DNA from 4 places in the Streptomyces sp. NPDC059909 genome. Region 3 is predicted to be linked to each of the others. Evidence: riboswitches for the same ligand, from Rfam matches in the RefSeq annotation. Region 3 holds a riboswitch; each other region holds the start of a gene.
What was found. A riboswitch is a leader RNA that binds a small molecule or an ion and turns the genes downstream of it on or off. The one in region 3 is predicted to bind cobalamin.
Positions count from the first base shown of each region.

Region 1: linked by a shared signal. The riboswitch ahead of cobN (cobaltochelatase subunit CobN) and the one ahead of ACFV9O_RS23485 (ribonucleoside-diphosphate reductase subunit alpha) in region 3 are both predicted to bind cobalamin.
Region 2: linked by a shared signal. The riboswitch ahead of ACFV9O_RS25085 (prenyltransferase/squalene oxidase repeat-containing protein) and the one ahead of ACFV9O_RS23485 (ribonucleoside-diphosphate reductase subunit alpha) in region 3 are both predicted to bind cobalamin.
Region 4: linked by a shared signal. The riboswitch ahead of ACFV9O_RS36810 (CbtB domain-containing protein) and the one ahead of ACFV9O_RS23485 (ribonucleoside-diphosphate reductase subunit alpha) in region 3 are both predicted to bind cobalamin.

Region 1 covers NZ_JBHWKX010000001.1:318,607-320,797, forward strand. The annotation lists gene ACFV9O_RS01495 (cobalamin biosynthesis protein CobG) at 1-1,061, opposite strand, end outside; cobalamin riboswitch at 1,142-1,278, shown strand; gene cobN (cobaltochelatase subunit CobN) at 1,316-2,191, shown strand, end outside.
Region 2 covers NZ_JBHWKX010000039.1:63,908-66,098, forward strand. The annotation lists gene ACFV9O_RS25085 (prenyltransferase/squalene oxidase repeat-containing protein) at 1-858, opposite strand, end outside; cobalamin riboswitch at 971-1,105, opposite strand; gene ACFV9O_RS25090 (MBL fold metallo-hydrolase) at 1,142-2,179, opposite strand.
Region 3 covers NZ_JBHWKX010000035.1:47,987-50,177, reverse strand. The annotation lists gene mctP (monocarboxylate uptake permease MctP) at 1-50, shown strand, start outside; gene ACFV9O_RS23490 (GNAT family N-acetyltransferase) at 403-915, shown strand; cobalamin riboswitch at 977-1,109, shown strand; gene ACFV9O_RS23485 (ribonucleoside-diphosphate reductase subunit alpha) at 1,241-2,191, shown strand, end outside.
Region 4 covers NZ_JBHWKX010000110.1:4,966-7,156, forward strand. The annotation lists gene ACFV9O_RS36805 (histidine phosphatase family protein) at 1-542, opposite strand, end outside; cobalamin riboswitch at 649-831, shown strand; gene ACFV9O_RS36810 (CbtB domain-containing protein) at 866-1,087, shown strand; gene ACFV9O_RS36815 (CbtA family protein) at 1,109-1,882, shown strand; gene ACFV9O_RS36820 (heavy metal translocating P-type ATPase) at 1,977-2,191, opposite strand, start outside.

The DNA of each region.
Region 1 (2,191 bases), on a different contig from region 3:
ACGCCGTACCAGGGGGAGCCGGTGCCGGTGATGAACCCGGCGTCGTCGAGCTGCCGCAGCCGCGCCTCGGCCGCGTCCCGGCTCCCGAACCCGGGCAGGACGACCCCGCGCCAGGGGGTGAGGCGTACGTGGCCGCCGGGCGCGGGGAGCAGCGCGCGCAGTTGCGCGACGGTGAGCCGCCCGAGCGGCGCGGCGACGGACAGGGCCCAGCCGTTGGGCCCTTCGACGACGCCGGGCCGGGGCCCTGTCCAGGACCCGGTTCGCCCTACGGGCGGGGTTCGAAGCACGCCGGTACCGTCCAGTGGACCGGTGTGTTCGTCCTCGAACGCCGGACCGGCTCCAAAGGTGACGCCCGCCCGCTCCAGATACGTCCCCACCGCCATGTCCTGCCCAGCGGGCAGCTCCCGCACCCGCCACGCGCCCGTGCCCGCCGCGGCCGCCGCAACGAGGAAGGCCTCGGCGGCGGCGAGGGCGGCCCGCGGGGCGTCGGCGGCGCGGACGCGGTACGCCCGGTCCCCCACGCGTACGACGGCCGCACCCTCCGGCTCTGCGAGCAAGGTCACATCCGCGCCGAGCCCCGCCACGTCTCCACGTCCGTCGTCCAGGGCGAACAGGAAACGCCCGGACAGCCCGGCCGCCCAGGCGTTCGCGCACAGCAGCGCGTCCAGCTCGCGCGCCCACAACTGCACGTCGGAGCAGCCGAGTCCGTCGAGTCCGGCCAGCGGCGAGGCCACCACGTTCCGTACCCGCTCATGGGTGTCGGAGGGGAGCAGCCCCGCCTCCCGCAGCAGCTCGGCGAGTTCCGCCCCGCACCCTTCGCCGAGGCCGCGCAGCTCCGCGTTTCCCCGGGAGGTGATGGTCAGGGCGCCGTCGCCCAGCGCCTCCGCCGCGTCGGCCGAGATGGATAGTTGACGTGATGTCAAAAGACCTGCAGGCAGGCGGAGTCGGGCCAGTTTCCCGTCGTCCGCCGTGTGCAGTCGCAGCGCACCCGGGCAGGCATCACCCCGGTCCCGTATGCGGGGTTCGCCCCGGTCCGGGGGTGTTGGCGGTGTGGGCGGCATGGCGGCGAGCATACCCACGTCCCTGCCCGCCTTCTCCGGGCGTCCTTCGAGGTGACCGCCCCCGCGGCAGGGGCAGCCTCTACTATGCAGACGGCACAGGGTCCCAGGACCCTAGGGAGGAAGCCCGGTGAGAATCCGGCGCGGTCCCGCCACTGTGAACCGGGCCTCGTCCACGCGGACCCGGTGAGTCAGGAACTCCCGCCGTCCTACGACCACCCGGGGCGCGGACACCCCGAGGAAGGCCTGCGCACGCGATGACGCACGCGACGATCCTGCTGCTGTCGACCTCCGACACCGACCTGCTCAGCGCCCGCGCGGCCGCGGGCCCGGTCCGGTACCGCTTCGCCAACCCCTCCCGCCTCCCTCTCGACGAGCTGCCCGAGCTCCTCGACGGCACGGACCTCGTGGTCGTACGCCTCCTGGGCGGCATCCGCGCCTGGCAGGAGGGCCTCGACCTGCTGCTCGCCCAGGAGCGGCCCGTGGTCGTCCTCACCGGCGAACAGGCCCCCGACGCCCAGCTGATGGAGGCCTCCACCGTCCCCATCGGCATCGCGGCCGAGGCGCACGCGTACCTCGCGCACGGCGGCCCGGCCAACCTGGAGCAGCTCGCCCGCTTCCTGTCCGACACGGTCCTGCTCACGGGCCACGGCTTCGAACCCCCGGCCCCGGCGCCCACCTGGGGACCGCTCGACCGCACCCCGCGCGGCGCCACCGGCCCCACGGTCGCCGTGCTCTACTACCGCGCCCACCACATGAGCGGCAACACCGCCTTCGTCGGCGCCCTCTGCGACGCCGTCGAGGACGCCGGAGGTCAGGCCAGGCCGCTGTACGTGGCGTCCCTGCGCGCCCCCGAGCCCGAGCTGCTCGACCAGCTGCGCGGCGCCGACGCCATCGTCACCACCGTCCTCGCCGCGGGCGGCACCAGGCCCGCCGAGGCGCAGGCCGGCGGCGACGACGAGTCCTGGGACGCGGGCGCACTCGCCGCGCTCGACGTGCCCGTCCTGCAGGCTCTGTGCCTGACCGGGTCGCGCAGCACGTGGGAGGAGAACGACGAGGGCCTGTCCCCGCTGGACGCCGCCAGCCAGGTCGCGGTCCCCGAGTTCGACGGCCGCCTCATCACCGTGCCGTTC
Region 2 (2,191 bases), on a different contig from region 3:
GTCGGCGGCGCCGGGCAGCGGCGGGGAGTCGAGGTGGCCGGTCTTGGCGAGGGCCGTCGCGAGGTAGGCCGCGCCGTTGCGGGCGGACTGCTCGGGGGTGGCCTTGGCGGGGGTGTCGCACTTCGGGTCCCCGGCCGGCTTCGGGCCCTTGACGACCATGCCGCGGCCGAGCCCGCCGAGCACGCCCGCCGCGGTCGCGTCGCCGTTCGCGAGCAGCTTGCCCGCCTTGTCCGGCTGGTACGCGAACGCCCCCCCGCCCGCCGTGTCCGCGCACGGGATCGCGTACGACACGAGCGCGTCGTACGGGTTCTTGCCGCTGCTCGACGTGATCGTGGCCGGTCGCGCGTCGGCCACCGCGAAGGCGCCGATCACGATCGCGGTGGAGTTGGCGTCCGACGGCATGCCCGGGTTGTAGCTCCAGCCGCCGTCCGCGTTCTGCACGGACTTCAGCCAGGCGATGCCCTTGGCGACCTCGGCCTCGTGCCCGCCGAGGGCGGTCAGGGCCTGCAGCGCCGCGGCGGTGGCGTTGGTGTCCGGCATCGTCTTGCCGTCGCAGGGCTTGGAGACGTCCGCGCGGTAGGACGCGAAGCCGCCGTTGGCGCACTGCTGCCCGGTCAGCCAGGCAACGGCCTCCGCGGCCGGTACTTCCTTCATGGCGTCCTGGGCGAGCAGCGCCAGCGACTGCCGCCAGACACCGTCGTACGTCGGGTCCTTCGTGCCGTACAGCCCGGAGGGGATCACGGGCGTCGGCGTCGGAGAGGGAGACGGCGCGGCGGTCGCGGCCGGGGCGCCGGCCACGGCTCCACAGAGCACGGCGGAAGCGGCGGCGAGCGCGGCTGCGCTGCGGCGAACGTTCATGGCGGGCGGTGCCTCTCCTGTGGGGAGCCGGGCACAGGCGCGCGTTGGCACCAGGCTCCGGCCCCGTATACCTCGACGGTGCCTCCGCCACCGGGTGGTCCCGTTGGCAGGAGCCGGTCACGTCCCGGTACGAGGCATTCCGACTCACCGCCTGCGACGGCGGCTCACGGCTGCGGGTCAGTGCCGGATTCGCACCGGCTTCCCCCCGTACGGGCATGATGACGACTCGCACACTCTACCGGCCCGTATCCGTGCGGCCCCTGGGTGGATGGCAGGGCGTGGGTCACACCGCCATGTACGTCACGGGTGCGCTGCCCGGGACCGCCTCGGCCCGACCCAGCTTCACCAGGCGGCGCAGATGGGACTCCGCTTCCGAGACGGCGATGTTGCGCGAGCCGTAGGGGATCTGGTCCCAGGGGCGGTTCCACTCCATGCGCTCGGCGAGCTGCCAGGGGGTCAGCGGGGTGGCGAGGAGGGTCAGCAGGCCGGTGAGGCGGGCCTCGTGGTGGGCGAGCAGCTCCCGCACCCGTGCCGCGGGGTCGGTGAAGGCGTGCTGGTGGGCCGGGAGGACCTCGGCGACGCCGAGGCGGCCGACGCGCTCGAGCGAGTCCAGGTAGTCGCCGAGCGGGTCGGTGACGGTGGAGTCGTCCGGGTCCTCGTAGAGGCCGATGTGCGGGGAGATCCCGGGCAGGAGGTGGTCGCCGGAGAAGAGGCGGCCGCGGCCCGGGAGGTTCGCCGGATGGTCCTCCTCCAGGTGGAGGCAGACATGGCCGGGGGTGTGGCCGGGCGTCCATATCGCGCGGAGCCGGCGGCCTGCCAGGTCCAGCAGCTCGCCGGGGACGATCTCCCGGTCGGGCAGGGCGGCCCGCAGACCGGGCAGGGTCCGCATCCGGCCGGAGTCACGGGCCGCGCGCAGCGGGGCGAGGTGCTCCTCCGGGGCGCCGACCGCGGCGAGCTTGCCCGCCAGGTAGTCGAGCCAGGCGCCCGGCTGTGCCTCGCGGGTGCGGCGTACGACGTCGGTGTCGGCGGCGTGCATGGCGATCCAGGCACCGGACGCCTCGCGCACCTGGCCCGACAGCCCGTGGTGGTCGGGGTGGTGGTGGGTGATGACGACGCCGTGGATGTCGCCGACGGAGGTGCCGAGGGCGGCGAGGCCCTCGGTGAGGGCACCCCAGGAGGCGGGGTCGTCCCAGCCGGTGTCGACGAGGACGGGCCCGCGGTCCGTCTCGACGACGTGGACCAGGGTGTGGCCGAGCGGGTTGTCCGGGATGGGGACCTGGAGGGACCAGACGCCTCCGCCGTGCTCCGTCACCTGTGGCATACGTCCTCGTCT
Region 3 (2,191 bases):
ACGCGGGCGTCCAGGCGGAGCTCCCGAAGCTCGGCGCGAGCACGCACTGACCCGCAGAGGTCCCGCCGGCGATCGGCGCAGGCTCGACGAGCCTGCGCCGATCGCTTTTTCGCGGCACCTGCCCGAGCCGGGGCAAGCCCCGGACCCCCAGGGACGTGCCCGGTACCGCACGGTCCGCCCGCGTGTCCGTCCTCGAACGCCGGACGGGCTCGAATGAGCCCCCCCACACGCCCGCCAGGGCATCGGGGAAGGGGACTCGGGGGCGGAGCCCCCGGATACGGGGTCTGCGGCGGAGCCCCAGTTCAGGAAAGGGCGGGGCGGGGCAGTGCCCGATGTACGGCTCCGCCGCAGGCGCCCCCGTCCCCCGAACCGCTGTCGTACCGGTGCGGAAGACTGACCGGTATGGACTTCATCATCAGGCGCGCCGAACCCGCCGAGTACGACGTGCTCGGCGCCATCACCGCGGAGGCGTATCTCGGGGACGGGCTGCTCGACTTCGGGGAGAGCGACGAGTATCTGCACGTCCTGCGGGACGTGGCGGCACGGGCCGCGGACGCCGAGGTGCTCGTCGCCGCGAGCGCGGAGGGGCAGGTGCTCGGCGGGGTGACGTACGTCGCGTCCGGCGGACCATGGGCCGACATCGCACGCGCGGGCGAGGCCGAGTTCCGGATGCTCGACGTGGCGAGGGAGGGGCGCGGCCGGGGTGCCGGCGAGGCACTCGTCCGGGCGTGCGTCGACCGGGCGCGGGCCACCGACGGCTGCGTACGCCTCGTGCTGTCCACCCAGCGCACCATGCACACCGCGCACCGCATCTACGAGCGCCTGGGCTTCGTACGGACCCCCGAGCGGGACTGGGAGCCGATCCCCGGGATGCTGCCCCTGCTGACGTACGCCCTGGAGCTCCGGCGCTCATAGCTCCAGCGCTCCAACGGCCCTCGCGACACAACATGTGGGGGGTGACGCAACTCCCCGCCCCCACATGTATGCTCATGCTCGCTGTCGCCACAGGGGAATCCGGTGCGAATCCGGAACTGTCCCGCAATGGTGTGCCGGTGTGCGTTTGCGCGCGCCCGCGAGTCCAAGGACCTGCCGACGGCGCACCCGGACCGTCCGGCCCGGGTGCCGAGACGTCCGGGCCTCGCGGAAAAGGCCGGTGGACGCGGCGCACCTGCCCCCACAGGCGTGCGCCCGTGCCCCGAGCGCCCCCGCCGGCCCCGAGCCGAGCGAGGGAGAGCACCCCGTGACCATCGCGCCGCCCGATCCTGCCTCAACGCAGCGTGCCGACGGAGCCGACGGTCCAGGCACCGCGCTGCTGCGGACCCTGACCGACCTCACCGCCGAACTCCCCGACACCGACCCGGGCCGGGTCGCCGCCGCCGCGCTGCGCGGCCGGCACGCGGGCTCGGACGAGGCCGAACTGCGGGAGCTCGCGACCGAGGCGGCCGCGGGGCTGATCTCCGAGGACCCGGCGTACTCGCATCTGGCGGCCCGGCTGCTCAGCCTCACGATCACGGAGGAGGCGGCCTCACAGGGGGCGGCCGCCTTCTCCGACTCCATCGCCGTCGGCCACCGCGAGGGCCTGATCGCGGACCGCACGGCCGCGTTCGTCCGCACCCACTCCGCCCGGCTCGACGCCCTGATCGACACCGCCGCGGACGACCGCTTCGGCTACTTCGGTCTGCGCACGCTCTACAGCCGCTATCTCCTGAGGCACCCCATCACGCGCAAGGTGATCGAGACGCCGCAGCAGTTCATGCTGCGCGTGGCCGCCGGCCTCGCCGAGGACGACTCCCTGCGCGCCCTCGACGAAGTCGCCTCGCTGTACGCGCTGATGAGCCGGCTGGACTATCTGCCCTCCTCCCCCACGCTCTTCAACTCCGGCACCCGCCATCCCCAGATGTCGTCCTGCTACCTGCTGGACTCCCCGCTGGACGAGCTCGACTCCATCTACGACCGCTACCACCAGGTCGCACGGCTCTCCAAGCACGCCGGCGGGATCGGACTCTCGTACTCCCGTATCCGCTCCCGCGGTTCGCTGATCCGTGGCACCAACGGGCACTCCAACGGCATCGTGCCGTTCCTGCGGACCCTCGACTCCTCCGTCGCCGCAGTGAACCAGGGCGGCCGTCGCAAGGGCGCGGCCTGCGTCTACCTGGAGACCTGGCACGCGGACATCGAGGAGTTCCTGGAG
Region 4 (2,191 bases), on a different contig from region 3:
AGGTTCCAGCGCCCCGCCCGCCCGGTGAGCGTGACGAGGGACAGCGGGGGCGCGTCGACGCGCCAGAAGGCGGCCGGGGGAGCGCCCAGGGCGTGCACGGTCGCGGCGCGTACGACGGAGGGTTCGGCGACGGCGAGCACGCGGCCCGCGTCCTCGGGCAGGCCGTCCATCCAGTCGGCGACGCGCAGGAGCAGGGCCGTGACGGACTCCCCGCCGTGCGGCGCCGCCGCCGGATCGGTCGCCCAGGCGGCGACTCCGTCGGACTCCTCCGCGGCCACGTCCTCCAGTGAGCGGCCGCTCCAGCGCCCGAAGTCGCAGTCGCGCAATGCGGGTTCGACGGTCGCCGCCGTGAACCCCAGTGCCCCGGTGGTCTGTTCGCACCGGACCGAGGGCGCACGGTAGTGCAGCGACGCCGCGGGCAGCGCGCCCGCCACCGTACGCGCCTCGCGCGCGCCCCGCTCGTCCAGCGGGCCGTCGCCGAACCGGGCTTCCCGCACCGCGGGGCCCGCGGCGGCGCACAGCAGTGTGAGCCGGATCGTCATGGCCGAATACCTCCCCGTCGTCGTTCCCGCGTGGTCCGCCCCCCTGGGGCGTGCGGGTGTGATGCGCGTGATGATGCCAGGGGTGCCGAGAGTCACAGGTCACCTGGTCATGGGCGGTATCGACGGTCCGTACCGCCGCCTGTACCCTCTGCTCCGAAAGGACGACGGCGCACACGGAAGCCCGGTGGAAACCCGGCACGGTCGCGCCACTGTGTGCCGAGCGGCAACTCCCCCTGCGGGAGGGGCTGTCCGGTGAGTCAGACCCGTTGCCGTCGTCATGTGCTCCACACAATGCGGGACGCGTGTTCCCGAGGAGGTACGCCGTGGCTCAGTCCGCCATCACCCCTGTCCCCCTTGCTCCGCCCTCCGTGGCGAAGCTGCCGGTCCGGGCGATTCTGCCCTGGGCCGCCTTCTTCGGCCTGCTGATGCTCGTGCTGCTGTACTTCGTCGGCGCCGAGCAGGGCGCCTTCTCCGTGTTCTCCGGCGAGAGCGTCCACGAGTGGGTGCACGACGGCCGGCACCTGCTGGGCTTCCCCTGCCACTGATACGGGACGGACGCAACCAAGATGAACTCCGTCACCGTACGCGCCCTGTTGGTGCGCGGCATGATCGCGGGTGTCCTGGCCGGGCTGGTCGCCTTCGGATTCGCCTACGTGGTGGGCGAGCCGAGTGTGGACGCCGCCATCGCCTTCGAGTCCGCGCACTCCCATGAGCACGGCGAAGAGGAGCTGGTCAGCCGTGCGGTGCAGTCGACCGCGGGACTGGCCACGGCCGCCCTCGTCTACGGCATCGCACTCGGCGGTATCACCGCCCTGGCGTTCTGCTTCGCGCTGGGCCGCGTCGGCCGCTTCGGCGCCAGGGCCACCGCGGCCCTGGTCGCCCTGGGCGGCTTCGTCACCGTCGCTCTGGTGCCCTTCCTGAAGTACCCCGCCAACCCGCCCGCCGTCGGCGACCCGGCAACCCTCAACCAGCGCACCGCGCTGTTCTTCCTGATGATCGCCCTGAGCGTGCTGCTGGCGATCGGCGCGCTGCTGTTCGGACGGAGCCTCGCACGGCGCTGGGGCACCTGGAACGCCGCGGTGGCCGCAAGTGCCGCCTTCGCGGCGGTCCTTGGGGTCGCCATGGCCTTCCTCCCGGCCGGGGATGCGCTCCCCGAGCACTTCCCGGCCGCCGTGCTGTGGGAGTTCCGGCTCGCCTCGCTGGGTGTCCAGGCCCTGCTCTGGGCAGCCCTGGGGCTGATCCTCGGCCCGCTCGCGGAACGGGTCCTGGAACCCCGGTCCGCGCAGCGGCCGGCCTCGGCGGACCCGGCAGCACCATCCGCGTCGGCTCCGGCGCACTGACGCGCGGGGGAGACGCGCGCGAGGGACCCGTCGGGGGCGCGCCCGGCGGGTCCCTGTCGCTTCGCCGGCCTGCGGAACGGGCGGGCGACGGCGGTCAGCCGGCGGCGCGGAAGCGGCGCAGGCGCAGGCTGTTGCCGACGACGAAGACGGACGAGAAGGCCATGGCCGCGCCCGCGATCATGGGGTTGAGCAGGCCGGCGGCCGCGAGTGGCAGGGCCGCCACGTTGTAGGCGAAGGCCCAGAACAGGTTCGACCTGATGGTGCCGAGGGTCCTGCGCGCGAGCCGGATGGCGTCCGCCGCGGCCCTCA